Regions from separate parts of the Stenotrophomonas sp. KH_052 genome, predicted to be linked through region 1. Evidence: predicted binding sites of a transcription regulator. Region 1 holds the regulator's gene; each other region holds the start of a gene.
What was found. The regulator FliA, encoded in region 1, starts transcription of late flagellar genes. The targets are predictions, from matches to a motif close to TAAAGTTTNNCNNNCNNNGGCCGATAA.

Region 1 (5,805 bases):
CTTTGCGGCCGCGACTGCGGTCGGGGCGTTGCCGCCGTGCAGCTGGTCGAGCAGGGCCTCGAACTCATCGTCGGTGATCAGGTCACTGCCACCGGTGATGGGCGCAGCGGCGGCCGCCGGCGTGGCGGTGGCGCCACCGTGTACATCGAACTGCGCGATCAGCTCGGGGGGCGCGTAGCCCGGTTCGGTACCCGAGGACACCGCATCCAGCATCGACTGCAGGTAATCCAGCGATTGCTGGGCGGCATCGAAATGGTGGGCCTGCAGCACCGCCTGGCCGGCGCGCGCGGCGCCGAGGGCTTCTTCGGCGGCATGGCACAGTTCAACCATGGCCGTCACGCCGAGGAAGCCGGCGCCACCCTTCAGCGTGTGGTAGCCGCGGAACACCGCATTGAGCTGTTCGCCGTCCTGGGGTGCCTGCTCCAGCGACACCAGCTGTTCGCCCAGGCGATCCAGGATTTCCTGCGCCTCGATGATGAAATCGGCAGTGATGTCGTCGGATACCGCGCTCATGCTTACAGCCCCAGGTCCGACAACAGGTCGTCGGCGTCGTTCTGCGAGACCGCGTGGCGGTCCAGTCCCTTCAGTGCCGGCCCGGCCAGTTCCGGGTCGGAGCGATGCTGTTCCGGCGGCAGGCCGAGTGCGCCGAAGCCTTCGTGCACGCGGCGCACGATGCCGACCACGCGACGGATGATCTGCCCGGTCAGGTCCTGGTAGCTCTGGGTCAGGGCGATCTCGGTCAGGTTGTGGCGGATGCGCTCGAGCTGCGCGTCCTGGCCCGGCTGCAGGCCTTCGGCGCGCAGCTGCTCGGTCAGGCTGCGGCATTCCTCGGCCAGGTCCAGGGTGCGGTGGGTGGCCTGTTCGGTCATCGCCACCACGTGGTCCAGGCGCGCACAGGCGTCGTCCAGTTCGCCGGCTTCATCGGGCACGGTCGGCAGTTCACCCAGCGCCTGTCCCAGCTCGCGGGCCAGCCGCGAAAGACCGCTCATCATCGGCTGCGTGCGCAGCGCGACCAGCCCGTCGATGCGCTGCCGCCACGCGGCTTCGTCACCGGACTCGAGTGCGTCCAGGGCTTCCTGCAGGCGCAGGGCGAGGGCGTTCCTGTCGACCGTGGTATCCATCAGGCGCTGGCCGCCAGGCGTTCGAAGATCTTGCCGAGCTTCTCTTCCAGGGTCTGCGCGGTGAACGGCTTGATGATGTAGCCGTTCACGCCGCTCTGGGCGGCTTCGATGATCTGCTCGCGCTTGGCTTCGGCCGTCACCATCAGCACCGGCAGTGTCTTCAGCTTGGCATCGGCGCGGATCGCCTTGAGCAGTTCGATGCCGGTCATCACCGGCATGTTCCAGTCGGTGACCACGAAATCGAACGGCTGGCTCTGCAGCAGCGACAGCGCGGCATGCCCGTCCTCGGCTTCGGCGGTATTGGTGAAGCCCAGATCGCCCAGCAGGTTCTTGACGATCCGACGCATGGTCGAGAAGTCGTCGACGATCAGGATGCGCATGTTCTTGTTCAAAGCAGAGTTCCTTTGTTGTTCAGTCCGGGCGGCCGGGGGCAGCCGCCTCGGGCATGTTCATTCTTCCAGGCCGGCGTCCGCCGCCTCGAAAATCTTCAGTCGACCACGCAGGCGCAGCACTGCCTGGCCGTGGATCTGGCAGACCCGCGATTCACTCACGCCAAGCACCGCGCCGATCTCCTTCAGGTTCAGCTCCTGCTCGTAGTAGAGCGACAGCACCAGCTGCTCGCGCTCGGGCAGGTGGCCGATCGCCTTGCCCAGCTCGCGGCCGAACTCGCCGCGCTCCAGCACCTGCTGCGGGGTCGGGCCACCCTGGGTGACCGTGTCCAGCTCGCCCTGGTCTTCGATGCGCGACTCCAGGCTCAGCACCTGGCCACGTGCGGCGTCTTCCATCAGCCTCAGGTATTCGGGCAGCGGCATTTCCATCGCCGCGGCCACTTCGGTGGCACTGGCGGCGCGGCCGCTGCTCTGCTCCAGGCGGCGGATGGTGGCGGCGGCATCACGAGCGCGGCGGTGGACGGAGCGGGGCACCCAGTCGCCACGGCGGATCTCGTCGATCATCGAGCCGCGGATGCGGATCGACGCATAGGTCTCGAACGAGGCGCCCTGGTCGGCGTCGTAGCTGCGCGAGGCTTCGATCAGGCCCATCATGCCGGCCTGGATCAGGTCATCGACCTCGACGCTGGCCGGCAGGCGCGCGGCCAGGTGGTGGGCGATGCGCCGCACCAGGTCCGAATGCTGGGCGATGACTTCGTTCGCCGCCGAGCGCTGCACTTCCCTGTACTGGGCTGCGCCTTTCATGCCGTCACCCCACGCTGCTTGAGGATGCGTTCGAGGAAGAACTCGACGCCGCCACGCGGTTCGGTCGGCGCCTGCCAGCGCGCGGTACGGCGCGCGATCTCGGTGATGGCCAGCGCGGCCGGGCTGGACGGATAGGCCTTCACCACCGGCTGCTGGCGCTGCACCGACAGGCGCAGCCAATCGTCCTGCGGCACGCAGCCGAGGTAGTTCAGCGAGACATCGGCGAGGAACTTCTCGCAGACACGGGTCAGCTTTTCGTACAGCACGCGGCCCTCGTTGGGATCGCGCACCATGTTGGCCACCACCTGGATGCGGTCCACGCCACGCTCGCGCGACAGCACCTTGATCAGTGCGTAGGCGTCGGTGATCGAGGCCGGCTCGTCACAGACCACCACCACGGTGTCCTGTGCGGCCTGGCAGAAGGTCAATACGCCATCGTTGATGCCGGCGGCGGTGTCCACCACCATGATGTCCAACTCGCGTTCCAGCTCGGAGAACACGTTGACCAGGCCGACGTGCTCGGCCGGGGCCAGCTCGGCCATGTGGCGGCGGCCGGACGCGGCCGGGACCACCAGCACGCCGTTCGGGCCTTCGACGATGACGTCATCCAGCGAGCAGCGGCCGGCGACCAGGTCGGCCAGCGTGAAGGTGGGGTCCAGGCCCAGGATCACGTCGATGTTGGCCAGGCCGAGGTCGGCGTCCAGCAGCAGCGTGCGCTTGCCCATGCCGGCCAGTGCCACCGCCAGGTTGGCGGACACATTCGTCTTGCCCACGCCGCCCTTGCCGCCAGTGACCGCAATGGTGCGCACAGGGCCGAGCGGCTCGCTGCGGGTGGCCGACAGCGGGAAGGTCTTGGTCAGCTTGGCGTACTCACGCGACGGCATGGTTCAACTCCGGGTTGCAGGGCATATCGGCCGCGCGGCGCAAATCTTCAAGGCGAAGTACGAGATTGGCTGCACTGGCCCGGTGCAGGTCCTCCGGAACGTCCTGGCCGTCGGTCACCCAGGTGATCGGCAGGGCGTGGTCCACGGCCACCGACAGGGCGTTGCCGAAGCGGCCGGTCTCGTCCAGCTTGCTCAGCACCAGGCCCTGCAGGTTGGCCGCGCCGAAGCGGCGGACCACCTCGTCCATGTCGCCGAAGCTGGTGTTGGCCGGCAGCACCAACAGGGTGCGGACCTGGCGGGCGGCACGCAGCCACTGCAGCTGGGCGGCCAGTGCGCGGTCGCGCGGGCCCAGGCCGGCGGTGTCGATCAGCACCAGCTTGTAGTCCTTCAAGCGTTCCAGCAGCTGGTCCAGGTCGGTGCCGCTGTTGGCCTCGTGCACCGCGATGCCGAGCTGGCGGCCGTAACCGTACAGCTGCTCACGCGCACCGATGCGGGTGGTGTCGGTGGTGACCAGGGCGACATCGCGCGGTGCGTGCTTCTCGGCGAAGCGCGAGGCCAGCTTGGCGATGGTGGTGGTCTTGCCGGCGCCGGTCGGGCCGACCAGGGCGATCACGCCGCCTTCCTCCAGCGGGTCGACCGGGGCGATCGGCAGCTTGCGCGAGATCAGGCCCAGCATCAGGCCGCGGCCGCGGTGGGCATCGGTCTCCAGCGGGATCTGCATTGCCACGTCGCGGGCCAGGCCAGCGTCGAAGCCGTACTCGTCCATCAGGTCCAGTGCAGTGGCGCGCACCGGGCAGCCACGCAGGCGCTCGTCGGTGAAGCGGTTCATTTCGCGCTCGATCACCTGGCGCATGCCGGCCACTTCCTGGCGCAGCTGTCGGATCTCGGCATCGTCCTGGGCGACCACGGTCAGCACCGGGGGCGGTGCAAGGGTCGGTTCCGGGGCGGCGTCGACGGTTGCGTCCGCCAGCGACGGTTCGTCGGCGAAGGTCTGCGACTGCGCATCGGCCACAACGCTGGCCGGCAGCGGCGGCGGCTGCACGGCCGGGGCCGGGCCTTGCTGGTGCTCGGCATGCGGCGGATCGATCTGGAAGCGGGCACGGTTGGCCGTCGCGATCGCGGCGGGTGTGGCGGCAGCGTCGGCGACGGCATCCGCGAACGGGCCGAAGGCCTGTTCCGCACGCGCCGGTTCGTTGACGGCAGCGCGGGCCAGGGTTGCGGCGAAGCCGGTGCTGCCGCGGGTCGGCACGATCTCGTCGGCGCTGTCCAGGGTGCGGCCGGTGGCACCGACGGCAGCGCGGGCCAGCGCGGCAACGGCCGAGGTGGTCGCAGCCACCGGCTCTGGTGCCGGGGTGGCACTGCGGCGACGGGTCACAGCAGCGATCACCGCATCGGCGGCGGTGCGCGGCTTCGGTGCCGGCAGCGGGGCGATGTCACGACGCGAGGCTTCCAGTGCGCGCTGCACGGCACTCTCATCGTAGTTGGCGGCGGCGACGATCTCGATGCCTTCCTCGATCCGGCGGTTGGACAGGATCACGGCGTCAGGACCATGTTCCTTGCGCACCAGGTTCATGGCCGAGCGCATGTCGGCGGCGACGAATCGTTTGATTTTCATGCTGTGGTCACGGGACGAAGACGGCGGGGTGGCGGTCGGAGAACTCGGGTGGTCGGTGGTCTGCACGGTGCGGGTTCCCCTTGGTATCTGTCTGTTGCGTTGGTTCGAAAGTGGTGTCTGTTTTCTGGCGCATCGGAGGGCGGCGTCAGCTGATCGTTCCGACCAGCTTCAGGCGCTTGTCCTCCGGCACCTCGCTGTAGGCCAGGACCGACAGCGACGGAACGCTGTGGCGGACCAGGCGGGCCAGCGCGGCGCGCACCGGGCCAGGTACCAGCACGACCGCGGGCTCGTTGCGCGCTTCCTGCTTGCTGACACATTCGGCCAGGCTCTGGTGCAGTCGCTCAGCGAGTCCGGGTTCCAGCGCGGCGCCGTTGCCCTGCGTGGACTCCTGCAAGACACGTTCCAATTGTGGGTTGAGCGTGAACACCGGCAGCTCCGCCGACATTCCGGCGATCTCCTGCACGATGAAACGACCCAGTGCGGTGCGCACGGCCGCAGTCAGCACGGCCGGGTCCTGGCTGCTGGGCGCGTGTTCAACCAGCGCTTCGGCGATCTTGCGCAGCTGGCGGATTGGAATGCGCTCGACCAGCAGGTTCTGCAGCACGCGCACCACCGCCGACAGGGGCAGTGCCTTCGGCGTCAGATCTTCGACGAGCTTGGGCGCGCTCTTGGCCAGGTTGGCCAGCAGGTGCTGCACTTCTTCGTGGCCGAGCAGTTCCGGCGCGTGTTCGCGGATGAGGTGCGAGAGGTGGGTGGCGACCACGGTGGCCGGATCGACCACGGTGTAGCCCAGCGTCTCGGCCTGCGCACGCTGGTGCGGCTGGATCCAGGTCGCGTCCAGGCCGAAGGCGGGGTCCTTGCCGGCGATGCCTTCCAGCGCACCGAGCGCGCTGCCCGGGTCCAGCGCCAGCTCACGGTCCGGATGGATCTCGGCGGTGGCCACCGGCACGCCGTGCACCAGCACGCGGTAGCCATTGGCCGGCAGTTCCAGG
Region 2 (5,805 bases), 2.2 Mb from region 1:
TGGCCTTCGGCATCGACCACCATCAGGCCGGTCTGTGCGCTGTCCAATGCCTGTCGCACGCGGGTATTGCCGCGCGCTACCGCACGCTCGGTTTCGATACGCGCGCGCAGGCGCTGCTGCATGTCGACCAGGCGCTGGGCCAGCTGGCCGATTTCATCGTTGGCGTTGTAGACGCGCAGTGTGGTGTCCAAGCGGTCGTCGGCAATGTCGCTGGCGAAGCGCAGGGTGTCCTGGATCGGCTGGCGTACCGCGCGCAGCACCAGTACCAGACTGGTGATCAGCACACCGGCAACCAGCAGCAGGGTCAGTGCGAACAGCACGCTCATGGTGCGTGCCCCGGACTGCTGGCGCGCCTGTGCCTTTCCCAGCGCGGCGACCTGGGCCTGCTGGAAGGCGGCCAGCGCCGGTGCGACGCTGGCCGCAGTGTCCAGCAGCGACTGCGCTTCCACATCCAGGCCGACGCGGGCCGCGGTGTAGCCCAGCAGCGCGACCTGATAGTTGTCCATGCCGGTGCGCACGGCTTCCTGCACATCGGTGGGCAGGCCCACCAGTGCGAGGTCGAACGGCAGCTTCTCCTCGCTGGCACGGTCGGCATGCACGGAATCGCCATCAAGCAGCAGCAGTGCTTCCTGTCGGCGCATCTTCTGCAGGGACAGCGCCAACGACGGCCGCTGCAGCGCATCCACCTGCGCCTGCAGGGTGTCAGCGGCCTGCTGCAGCTGCGCAGCGAGGCCGGCATCGCCACGACCCATCTCATCGACGCGCTCGAACAGGGCGGCCACACCCTGCGAGAAGGCGCCGGCGGCTTCGGTCAGCGCCTGCAGCGCCTTGCGCCGTCCGGCATCCATCGGTATCGCGCGCAGCGCCTGCAGATCGGCCTGCAGCGCCTTCTGCGTCGCCAGCAACTGCGCGCGGTCGGCATCGTCGAAACTGCGTGCATACTGAGTCTGCAGACGACGCGCCTCGGCCACCCGCGTGGCAAGGCTCGCGGCCAGATCGCTGCCGTGCTGGTAGCTGGCCTGGCTGTGCGCTGCCTGCGTGCTGGCATGGCCGGTCCAGGCGTAGACGGCGGCGATCGCGATCAGGCCCAGGCCACAGACCCACAGGGTCGCCTTGAGCTTGTTGGCCACGCTGAGCCGGTGCGGCTGCAGCCACAGCAGCAGGCCGGGGGACGCCGAGCGCAACGCGGCAAGCCGCATGCGCAGGGACCGGAGGTGGGGAACAACGGCCGACATGACAGACTCCAGGCGGAAGGACGCACCTATATCGGCTGGATATGGAGCAACTTTAGGGCTTTTTTGGTTCAGTCCCACCGATTGCTGGCGGACGCGGCCTTTGTACCCGGCATAGGCGACGGGGGGATGACACCCGCGCAGTGCTTGACCTCAACCCCGGTTGGGGGAGCACAGTGGACCTCCCTCCCCCGACTGGTGCCCGCATGACGACGCTCGATGTCACCCGCTACCTGCAGCGGCTTCAGCTGGATGCGCCACCGCCGTTGACACTGGCCGGCCTGACCCTGCTGCAGCAGCGCCACAACGCACTGCTGCCGTTCGAGACCCTCAGCTGCCTGCTGCGCGATGCCGTGCCGATCGACCTGGACAGCGTGCAGCGCAAGCTGCTGGACGAACGCCGCGGCGGCTATTGCTTCGAGTTGAATGGCGGCCTGCTGGCGCTGCTGCAAGCGCTGGGCTTCGATGCGCGGCCACTGAGCGCGCGCGTGCTGCTGGCGGCAAAGGACGGCGAGCTGACGGCGCGCACCCACCTGCTGCTGCGCGTGCAGGTGGAGGGGGATGACTGGCTGGTGGACGCCGGCTTCGGCAGCCTGACCCCGACCATACCTCTGCGCCTGCACGATGCGCAGCCACAGGCCACACCGCACGAGCGCTATCTGCTGCAGCGGCTGCCCAACGACGGAGATTTCGTGCTCTCTGCCGAATCCAACGAGGGCTGGCGGGCGATGTATCGCTTCGACCTGCAGGCGCCGGCGCCGATCGACAACGTGGTGGGCAACTGGTACGTGTGCACCCATCCGGATTCGAGCTTCCCCGGCCAGCTGCGCGCGTCGCTGACCGGACCGGACTGGCGCCGCACCATCGGTAGCGGCAACTACACCGAATACCGGCCCGGGCAGGCACCGGACAAGCGTCCGCTGCATGATGTTGGCGACGTGCGCGAGGTGTTGCAGCAGCGCTTTAGCATGCAGCTGCCGGACGACCCGCGGCTGGACCCGGCGATCAACGATTGGTTGCAGCGCTCGCGTGCCGCGACGCTGTAGAGCCGAGCCTACGCTCGGCTGAGGCCTTTTCGCGATTGCCAACAGCAGCCGAGCATAGGCTCGGCTCTACAGAATCCTGTGCGCCTGCAACGCAATGCGGTTGCCTTCGCTGTCGCGGATCTCGGCCACGCGCCAGTCGCCGGCATCGGCGGGGCCGAAACGTAGTTCGGCTCCAGCCTGCAATGCTCGCTCGAGGCTGGCATCAAGGTCATCGACCCCGATGTAGATGCGCGCGCCCTGTTCTGACGGCCGGTAGTCCGCCCCCTGCACCAGCGCCATGCTGGCCCCTGCCGCTTCATCGGCGAATGGCAGGTAGGCCATCCGGCAATCGTGCAGCAGGATCGGTTCGTCCACCTGCACCTGCAACCACTGCTGGTAGAAGGTGATGGCACGGGCCAGGTCACTGGACGGGATCTCGACATGCAGGATCGGGTTCATCCGCGCAGGATAACCGGACGCTGACATCGCCTGCGCAGCAGCACTGGCATGCTGGACGCCCCCCTGTTCCGCGGAGCCCTGCATGTCCCTGGCCGATCATCGAAGCACACTGGCACCGCAGGGTTTCCTGCGCGTGGCGATCAACCTGGGCAATCCGGTGCTGGCGCAGGGCGATGCACGCTCACCGCGCGGCCCCTCGCTGGAACTGGCCACAGCGTTGGCGCAGCGGATCGGCGTGCAGGCACGTTTCACCTGCCACGACGCAGCGGCGTCGGTAGTCGCCGCAGCAACCGAAGATGCCTGGGACCTGGCCTTCCTGGCCATTGATCCGGCGCGGGCCGACCGCATCGCCTTCAGTGCCCCATACGTGGAGATCGAAGGCACCTACCTGGTGCGCGAGGACAGCCCTGCGCAACAGGTGGCCGACCTGGACCGCGACGGCCTGCGCATCGCGGTGGGGCGTGGTGCGGCCTACGACCTGTTCCTCAGCCGCGAGCTGCGCCACGCCATGATCGAGCGAGCGGACACTTCGGCGGCCGCCATCACCCTGTTCGATCAGCAGCGTCTGGATGCCGCCGCCGGTGTACGCCAACCGCTGCAAGCATGGGTGCAGATGCATCCCGACCACCGCGTGCTGGCCGACCGTTTCACCGCGATCCAGCAGGCGGTGGCGGCGCCAGCCTCACGCCCCGCCGACGCGCTGCAGGCGTTGTTCGAGGAGGTGGAAGCGATCAAGGCAGGCCCATTGCTGGCTGAAGCATTCGCCCGCGCCGGACAGGCGGTCACGCTGGTGCGATGACTGTAGAGCACAAGCAGTCGAACATGGCTCGACGCTACAAATGCGCGTCTGCCATGTGCCGCACGTGCTCGGCGGCCTGCGCATGCAACCAGTCGCGGAAGGCGAGAAAACCACGATGACTGGCAGAGCGCTGCGGGTACACCAGCCAGTGCGGCCAGGCGGTCTTCAGGCGCTGGCTGGACAGCGCGACCAGCTGGCCGGAGTCGAGCAGCAAGCGCGCCCGGGTCACACGTCCCAGCGCCACGCCCACGCCATCCAGTGCGGCGCGATGATGCGCTTCCGAATCATCCAGCACCGCTACGAAGCGCGGCGGTGGGCTCTGCCCGCTCAAGGCGAACCACGCGCCCCACGCGCCGTCGGGATCACCCAGCAGTGGCCACTGGGTCAGCGGCACACGGTCGATACCGCCCATGCGTTCGATCAGCGCCGGGCTGGCCATCGGCAGCAGCCACTCGTCAAACAAGGGCTCCACCACCAGCCCCGGCCAGTGCCCGCTGCCCAGCCGCAACGCCGCATCGAACTGCCGCTGCCGCTCGAAATCGATCAGGCGTTCACTCGACTGCAGGTTGATCTCGATCTGCGGGTGCGCAGCGACGAAATGTCCCAGCCGCGGCACCAGCCACGCCGAGGCCATGGATGGCACCGCGCTGATCGTCAGCACGTGCTCGGCACGCGCCGCATAGGGCTGGAAGGCGTCATTGATCGCATCCAGATGCGGACCGACCTGGTCGAGCAGGCGCTGCCCTTCCAGGGTGAGGGTGACGCCACGTGGCTGGCGGATCAGCAGCGGCTGCCCGAGTCGCTCCTCCAGCTGGCGCATCTGGTGGCTGAGTGCGCTGACGGTCAGGTTCATCGACGCCGCGGCACGCGACAGGTTGCCCAGCCGGGCGGCAGCCACGAAACCCTGCAGGGCATGGAGGGGTGGGCGGGACATCAGGCTTGAATTCCTCTCAAGGCAAGCTTGCGGAAATGTCGCTTTTTGCCCGCCCATGCTGCCCGTATCGTGCAATCCACTCAAGTGGAGGTACGCACATGAACATCTTCAGCGGCCTGTTGTTCCTGCATGGCCACGTGACCAACGCCGAGCTGGCGCGGCAGCTGGCCTGCCCACCCCCGTCCCCCAGCACCACCCCCGGTAGTGCCGGCCGCTGGCCGGCAACCTCGTCGACCGGGAAACCTGCAGCTGCCAGCCAGCGGCCGGCGCACCCCTAGCGCTGCAGCGCTTCCTGCACCGCCGCAGCCACGTCGGTGTTGTCGATGTAACTGCCGTCATTCCAGCGCACATGCTGGCGGTAGCCCGCATCGACACCACGCACGCGCTTGCCCAGCAGTTCCGCACCTGCGCCCTTGGCCCAGAGCGGCACCAGTGCATTGGAGTGGTTGCCGGTGGGCCGGAAGCTCATTCCTGGCATGTGCCCGCGGCCGTTGTTGCGCACCGGTTCGAAGGCCACGCTCTGTGCATCCGGGCCCATCGGCATGCTGTTGTCGTGGTCGGTGGTGACGATCAGCAGGGTGTGTTCCCAGCCACCGTTGCGTTCGATCCACTCGATCACTGCCGTCACCGCGTCGTTGAACTCTACGGTTTCTTCGATCAGCCGGCCGTTCTGCGGCTGGTCGCTGCACTGCCCGTAATGCCATTCGGTGCCACAGGCGCTGGTGTGCGCGGCCCAGTCGGTAGCGCCACCTTCAACCATCAGGAACAGGCCCTTGGATGAACGCTGCTGCAGGAACCGCAACGCACCGCGGGTCATGCTCGCAAGATCCGGCACGCTGTCGATCTTCCTCACACCGGAAGGCGTGGTCGCATCCTTGCCCACCACCTGCAGCTGCCGCGCCTGCTGCAGCGTGTTGGCCACGCGCGGCACGCCGATCAGCGGCCGGTCAGCCGGCAGCCGTCCCTGCGCCAGTGCAGCGAATTCCTCCTTGCTGCGGATCAGGCGCCACGGTCCCGCCGGATTGCCGCCAATGGAGGTGCCGGCTTGCAGCTGCTGCCAATCCTGCTGCGACACCCATTCCCACGGGTTCGCGCAGCCCTCGGCCTTCGCCGCACCCGCATCCCCGCCGCAGGCACGGCCATCAACGCTGTAGCCGGGACCACCGGTGCCCATCACCAGGTCCATGTGGCCCTGCGCCAGCATCTGATGGGCGATGGCGTGGTAGTTGTTGCGCGACTCGTTCTGCGCAGCGAACGCGGCCGGCGTGGCATGTGCGAACGGCACCGAGGTGACCACGCCGGTGGCCATGCCCAGGCGCTTGGCACGCAGCGTGTTGAACTCGACCGCGTTGCCGT
Region 3 (5,805 bases), 2.3 Mb from region 1:
TCGGCGTCGAGCTGGATGCGGAGACGCGCCAGCAGGTCGAGATCTACCGCAGCGGCGCCGGCAAGTCCGGTGGCCAGCGCCAGAAGCTGGCCACCACCTGCCTGGCGGCGGCCCTGCGCTACCAGCTCGGCGGCGCCGACAGCCAGCTGCCCAGCTATGCCGCGGTCGTGCTCGACGAAGCCTTCGACAAGGCCGACAACGAGTTCACCGCGCTGGCGATGAACATCTTCGACAACTTCGGCTTCCAGATGGTGGTGGCCACCCCGCTGAAGTCGGTGATGACGCTGGAACCGTTCATCGGTGGCGCCTGCTTCGTCGAAATCAGCGGCCGCCACGACTCCGGCGTGCTGCTGATCGAGTACGACGAAGAAGGCAAGCGCCTGAAGCTGCCCGAGCGCAGCCGCCAGCAGGCCAACGAACCGGAAGAAGCGGAGGCCTGACCCGGCCGATTGAATGGGAATGCCGGCCAGCGGCCGGCACTACCCATGGGCGGGGTTCATGACCCGGTAGTGCCGGCCGCTGGCCGGCAACCGCACTCACGCTCCGCGCAACGTATCCCACGCCATCCGCGCGATCAGCACCACCACCAGCCCCACGAACAGCTTGCGGATGAACGGCGTACCGCCCTTCAGCGCCAACCGCGTGCCCACCACCGAACCGATGATGTTGGCCGCCGCCATCGGCAGCGCGAACAGCCACAGGATGTTGCCGGTCGGCACGAAGAACGAGATCGCCGCCACATTGGTCGCCAGGTTCACCACCTTCGACGCGGCCGATGCGCGCAGGAAATCCAGTCCGAAGAAGCGCACGAACAGGAAGATCAGGAAGCTGCCCGTACCCGGCCCGAAGAAGCCATCGTAGAAGCCGATCGCCGCACCAATGGCCAGTGCGATGGCCAGCTCGCGGCGGCCGATCTCCTGCGGCCGGTGCAGTGCACCGAAATCCTTCTTCCATAGCGTGTAAGCCAGCATCGCGATCAGCAGCACCAGTACCAGCGGGCGCACCGCATCCTTGGGCAGCAGGCTCACCGCGGTGGCCCCGGCGAAGGAGAAGATGAAGGCCGTGCCAGCCGCGAACAGCACCGGCTTCCACGGGAAGCGCACATTGCGTGCATAGCGCCAGGCCGCTGCACCCGTGCCGAACATCGAGCTGAACTTGTTGGTACCGAACAGCATCGCCGGCGTCTGCTGCGGCAGCACCGTGAACAGGCCGGGCAGCTGCACCAGGCCACCGCCACCGACGGCGGCATCCACAAGGCCGGCGATGAAGGCGATCACCACCAGCCACCACAACTCAGGGGGAACCAGTTCCAGCACGGCGATCAATCAAGGTGGGGGGCGCGACAGCATACGCCTGTCCTGCATCAGCTGACCCGTGCCGCGCGTGGATCAATCCGTGCAACCCGGCGACAATGCCGGCATGAGCCGAAAACCCGCCGATCCCTGTCCCTGCGGCCTGCCCGCCGACTACGCCGCCTGCTGCGGCCGTTTCCATGCTGGCGACGCGGCGCCTGATGCCGAGCGCCTGATGCGTTCGCGTTACAGCGCCTACGTGCGCGGTTTGGCCGACTACCTGCGCCAGACCTGGCACCCGGACACGCGTCCGGCCGAGCTGACGCTGGACGATGCGCCGGGCCAGCGCACGCATTGGCTGGGCCTGACCGTGCACGAGCACACCATTACCGGTGCCGACAGCGCCGACGTCCGCTTCACCGCGCGCTACCGCATCGGCGGCGGCAGCGCGGTGAAGATGACCGAACACAGCCGCTTCCAGCGCATCGAAGGCCGCTGGTACTACCTCGACGCGGTCTGAGCCTCAGCCGCCACGCATGGCCAGCACGCGCTGGCCGGCCTGCGCATGCACCTGGTTGCGGCCCCCGTCCTTGGCCGCGTACAGCGCCTGGTCGGCGGCCTTGACCACCGCCGTCGGCCGCTGGTCCACACGACTGTCGGCCAGGCCGATGCTCACCGTCACCTGCACGACCTGGCCGCTGCCACCGCGTCCGCGTTGCTGTCGACCGGCCTCGTCGTCGCGGCTGCGGGTGCTGCGGTCGCGCAGCTGCATACGGGTGTCCTCGATGCTCTGCCGCAGGGCTTCGACTGCATCGACGCAGGCCGTCGCCGGACGGTCCAGGAACACCACCGCGAATTCCTCGCCGCCGTATCGGAACGCGCGACCGCCATCACCCACCCGCGCCAGCCGCGAGGCCACCAGTCGCAGCACGTCGTCGCCGGTGTCGTGGCCATGGGTATCGTTGAATGACTTGAAGTGGTCCACGTCCACCATCGCGATGCTGTAGGTGCCGCGTGCCCGCTGCAGGGTCTCGTTGAACGCGCGGCGCCCCGGCAGGCCGGTCAGCTCATCGCGGAAGGCCATGTGGAAGGACTCCTGCAGCATCGCACCCAGCACCAGCAGCAGGGCGGCGCAGCTCAGCGCCGGCAGCAGCACCGGCTGCAGGAACATCCGTGGCAGCATCCACCACAGGCACAGCAGCGCCAGCAGCATTGCCGTGTGCAACGGGCGCGGGTGCCGCCAGGCCTGCCAGCCCAGCGCGGCGGTCGCCAGCAGGAACAGCAGCGCCGGTAGCTGCGCCAGCGCGTTCCAGTCGGCCGGGATCCACGCCCAGTGACGGTTCGACAGCAGATCGTGCATGCCGCGCGGCTGCTGCGTGGCCAGCAGCAGGAAGATCAGCAGCGCCACGCTGCATACCACGCCGCGCAGCAGCAGGTCCTGGCGTCGGCGCCCGCGCTCCGGCCACAACGACAGGCCGGTGAACAGCAATGGCAGCCACGCCGAGATGGCATGGAAGCGCAGCGGTGTCAGCGCGCCGACATGGCCGCTGCGCAGGTAGCCGCCGACATCCTGGTGCAGCAGCGCGAACATGACCGCCACCACCAGCAGCAGGCAGAGCGAACGTATCTGGTGGTAGAGCAGGGCCAGCCCCGCGCCGAGGCAGGCCAGCAGCCAGGGCAGGATGCGCTGCGCCGGGCTGGCCACGTCTGCGGTATCCAATGCGGTGCACAGCACCACGGCAACCAGCATGGCGGGCAGCACGAACAGGTAATGCGCAGGCTGGCGGAGCGGATGCAGGGGCAAGCAGGAATTCCAGCGCGGTGACGACGCGGCCGCAGCATTGCCGTTAGCGGCGTTCGTGGCGGCTTCTTGAATGCGGCAGGCTCATCCATGTGAACGAAGTGACGCCGAACCATGACGTCGCACTCACCGTCCAGCGCCGATGCTACCCACATGGACAGCGTACCCGCCGCCGTCGCTGCCCCGCAGCACGATCTCGCCCGCCAGTTCGCCCATGTACGGACGCGCAGCCTGCAGCTGGCCGCGCCGCTCAGTGCCGAGGACGCCATGCTGCAGAGCATGGCTGACGCCAGCCCGAGCAAATGGCACCTGGCCCACACCACCTGGTTCTTCGAACGCTTCGTGCTGGCGGGTTTCGGCACCGCGCCAGCGCATGACCCGGCCTGGGACTACCTGTTCAACAGCTACTACAAGAGCATCGGCCCGGCGCATGCGCGGCCACAGCGCGGGTTGCTGTCGCGGCCCTCGCTGCAGCAGGTGCGCGACTACCGCAAGCAGGTCGATGCGCAGGTGCAATCGCGGTTGGCGGCGGGCGATCTCGATGAACAGGCACTGCAGCATCTGCAGCTGGGCCTGCAGCACGAGCAGCAGCACCAGGAACTGCTGCTCACCGACATCAAGCATGCGTTCTGGTGCAATCCGCTGCAGCCGCCATATCGCGAAGACCTGCAACCCGTCGCAGGCAACGCCAGCGCTCAGGGCTGGATCGAATCACCCGAGCGCATCGTCACCGTCGGCGCCGCGGCATGGCCGCAGCAGGCCGCGTTCGCCTATGACAACGAATCGCCAGCGCACCGCGTGGTGCTCCCCGCGCACGCACTGGCCGAGCGTCCCGTCAGCAATGCCGAGTACCACGCCTTCATCGAGGCCGGTGGTTACCGGGAGCCGCGCTGGTGGCTCAGCGAAGGCTGGGCGCTGCGCGAAGCCGAGGGCTGGCAGCACCCGCTGTACTGGGATGACGACCTGCAGCGCGAGTACACCCTCGGCGGTTGGCGTGCGCTGGATCCGCACGCGCCGGTCTGCCATCTCAGCTACTACGAGGCTGACGCCTGCGCCCGCTGGGCCGGTGCACGCCTGCCCAGCGAGTTCGAATGGGAAGCGGCTGCGACGTCGCAACCGGTCAGCGGCCACTTCGCCGAGGATGACCACCTGCACCCGTTGGCGGGGCAGGGCAGTGGACTGCGCCAGCTGTTCGGCGATGTCTGGGAATGGACCCAATCGGCCTACGGCGCTTATCCCGGTTTCCGCCCGTTCGCCGGCAACCTGGGTGAGTACAACGGCAAGTTCATGTGCGGGCAGTGGGTGCTGCGCGGCGGCAGCTGCGCCACGCCGCGCGGACATGTGCGCGCCAGCTACCGAAACTTCTTCATGCCGCCGGCGCGCTGGCAGTTCTCCGGGCTGCGCCTGGCCAGGGACCTCACATGAGCACCGTGCATGACGCGCTGCAGGCATTGACCGATCTCACCCCCGGGCGGCAGCAGATCCTCTCCGACGTAGTGGCCGGACTCTCACGTACGCCGCGCCAGCTGCCGTCCAAGTACTTCTACGATGCGCGTGGCTCGCGCCTGTTCGAGCAGATCACGCAGACCCCCGAGTATTACCCCACGCGCACCGAGCTGGCCCTGCTGAAGCGTGTGCTGCCGGACGTCGCCCGAACCGTCGGCCCACGCCTGCATGTGGTGGAGCTGGGCAGCGGCAGCGGACGCAAGACCGCGCTGCTGCTGGCCGCACTTCACGACCCGGTGGCCTATACGCCGATTGAAATCTCGCGGGCCGCGCTGCTGTCCAGCATCGATCATCTGGCGCCGGCGTTGCCGGAGGTGGAGATGCTGCCGGTCTGTGCCGACTTCACCCGCCCCGTCGCCGTTCCCATGCCCGAGCGCGAACCCGCGCGACGGCTGCTGTTCTTCCCCGGTTCCACGCTGGGCAACTTTGAAGGCGAAGACGCGGTCGCACTGCTGCGGGCGATGCGCCAGACGATGGGCCGCGACGGCCTGGCCCTGGTCGGCATCGATCTGCACAAGGACCCGGCTCTGATCGAAGCGGCCTACAACGACGCGCAGGGCGTCACCGCCGCGTTCACTCTCAACCTGCTGGCCCGGCTCAATCGCGAGATCGGCAGCGACTTCGACCTCGACGGCTTCCACCACCGTGCCTGCTACAGCACCGCGCGGTTGCGCATCGAAACCGATCTGGTCAGCCGCTGGGCGCAGGATGTGCATCTGGACGGCCGCGCCTTCCACTTCGCCGCCGACGAACCGATCCGTGTGGAGTACAGCCACAAGTACACCGACGACAGCTTCGAGGCGCTGCTGCAGCAGGCGGGCCTGCAGGCCACGCAGCGCTGGAATGCCGACAGTCCCGCCTACGGCCTGCGCCTGCTGCGTGCCATCTAGGGTGGCCGGCCAGCCGGTACCCCTTCAGGTTCTGCAGCACCGCTACCCCTAAGATGGCCCTGCACCGGCAACACGGAGGACGCCATGCCCATTCTGATCACGCTCGGCCTGGCCGCCGCCCTCGCCTCGACGCCGGCGCAGCCGACGGCACCCGATCCCGGCCTCGATCCGGCCTTCAGCCGCTGCCTGGCGGGCCTGCAGGCCGCGGTCGCCAGCCAGGGCATCAGTGCCGACCGCTTCAACGAAATCACCGCCGATCTCACCCCGGACCCCAGCGTGCTCGGCCTGCTCGATGCGCAGCCGGAATTCACCACGC

Region 2: the regulator FliA is predicted to act here: its motif matches at 1,264-1,290, upstream of AC3ITW_RS19935 (methyl-accepting chemotaxis protein).
Region 3: the regulator FliA is predicted to act here: its motif matches at 3,140-3,166, upstream of AC3ITW_RS22045 (GGDEF domain-containing protein).

What each region holds. Positions count from the first base shown of each region.
Region 1 covers NZ_CM174475.1:2,194,025-2,199,829, forward strand. Annotated here, with positions in the region: gene AC3ITW_RS10185 (chemotaxis protein CheA) at 1-513, opposite strand, end outside; gene AC3ITW_RS10190 (protein phosphatase CheZ) at 516-1,121, opposite strand; gene cheY (chemotaxis response regulator CheY) at 1,121-1,513, opposite strand; gene AC3ITW_RS10200 (RNA polymerase sigma factor FliA) at 1,571-2,314, opposite strand; gene AC3ITW_RS10205 (MinD/ParA family ATP-binding protein) at 2,311-3,198, opposite strand; gene flhF (flagellar biosynthesis GTPase FlhF) at 3,185-4,813, opposite strand; gene flhA (flagellar biosynthesis protein FlhA) at 4,959-5,805, opposite strand, start outside.
Region 2 covers NZ_CM174475.1:4,363,845-4,369,649, forward strand. Annotated here, with positions in the region: gene AC3ITW_RS19935 (methyl-accepting chemotaxis protein) at 1-1,235, opposite strand, end outside; gene AC3ITW_RS19940 (arylamine N-acetyltransferase family protein) at 1,439-2,278, shown strand; gene AC3ITW_RS19945 (VOC family protein) at 2,345-2,716, opposite strand; gene AC3ITW_RS19950 (transporter substrate-binding domain-containing protein) at 2,799-3,515, shown strand; gene AC3ITW_RS19955 (LysR substrate-binding domain-containing protein) at 3,550-4,449, opposite strand; gene AC3ITW_RS19960 (hypothetical protein) at 4,548-4,727, shown strand; gene AC3ITW_RS19965 (alkaline phosphatase) at 4,724-5,805, opposite strand, start outside.
Region 3 covers NZ_CM174475.1:4,832,017-4,837,821, reverse strand. Annotated here, with positions in the region: gene AC3ITW_RS22060 (ATP-binding protein) at 1-440, shown strand, start outside; gene AC3ITW_RS22055 (sulfite exporter TauE/SafE family protein) at 537-1,316, opposite strand; gene AC3ITW_RS22050 (YchJ family protein) at 1,420-1,812, shown strand; gene AC3ITW_RS22045 (GGDEF domain-containing protein) at 1,816-3,096, opposite strand; gene egtB (ergothioneine biosynthesis protein EgtB) at 3,247-4,518, shown strand; gene egtD (L-histidine N(alpha)-methyltransferase) at 4,515-5,489, shown strand; gene AC3ITW_RS22030 (lytic murein transglycosylase) at 5,574-5,805, shown strand, end outside.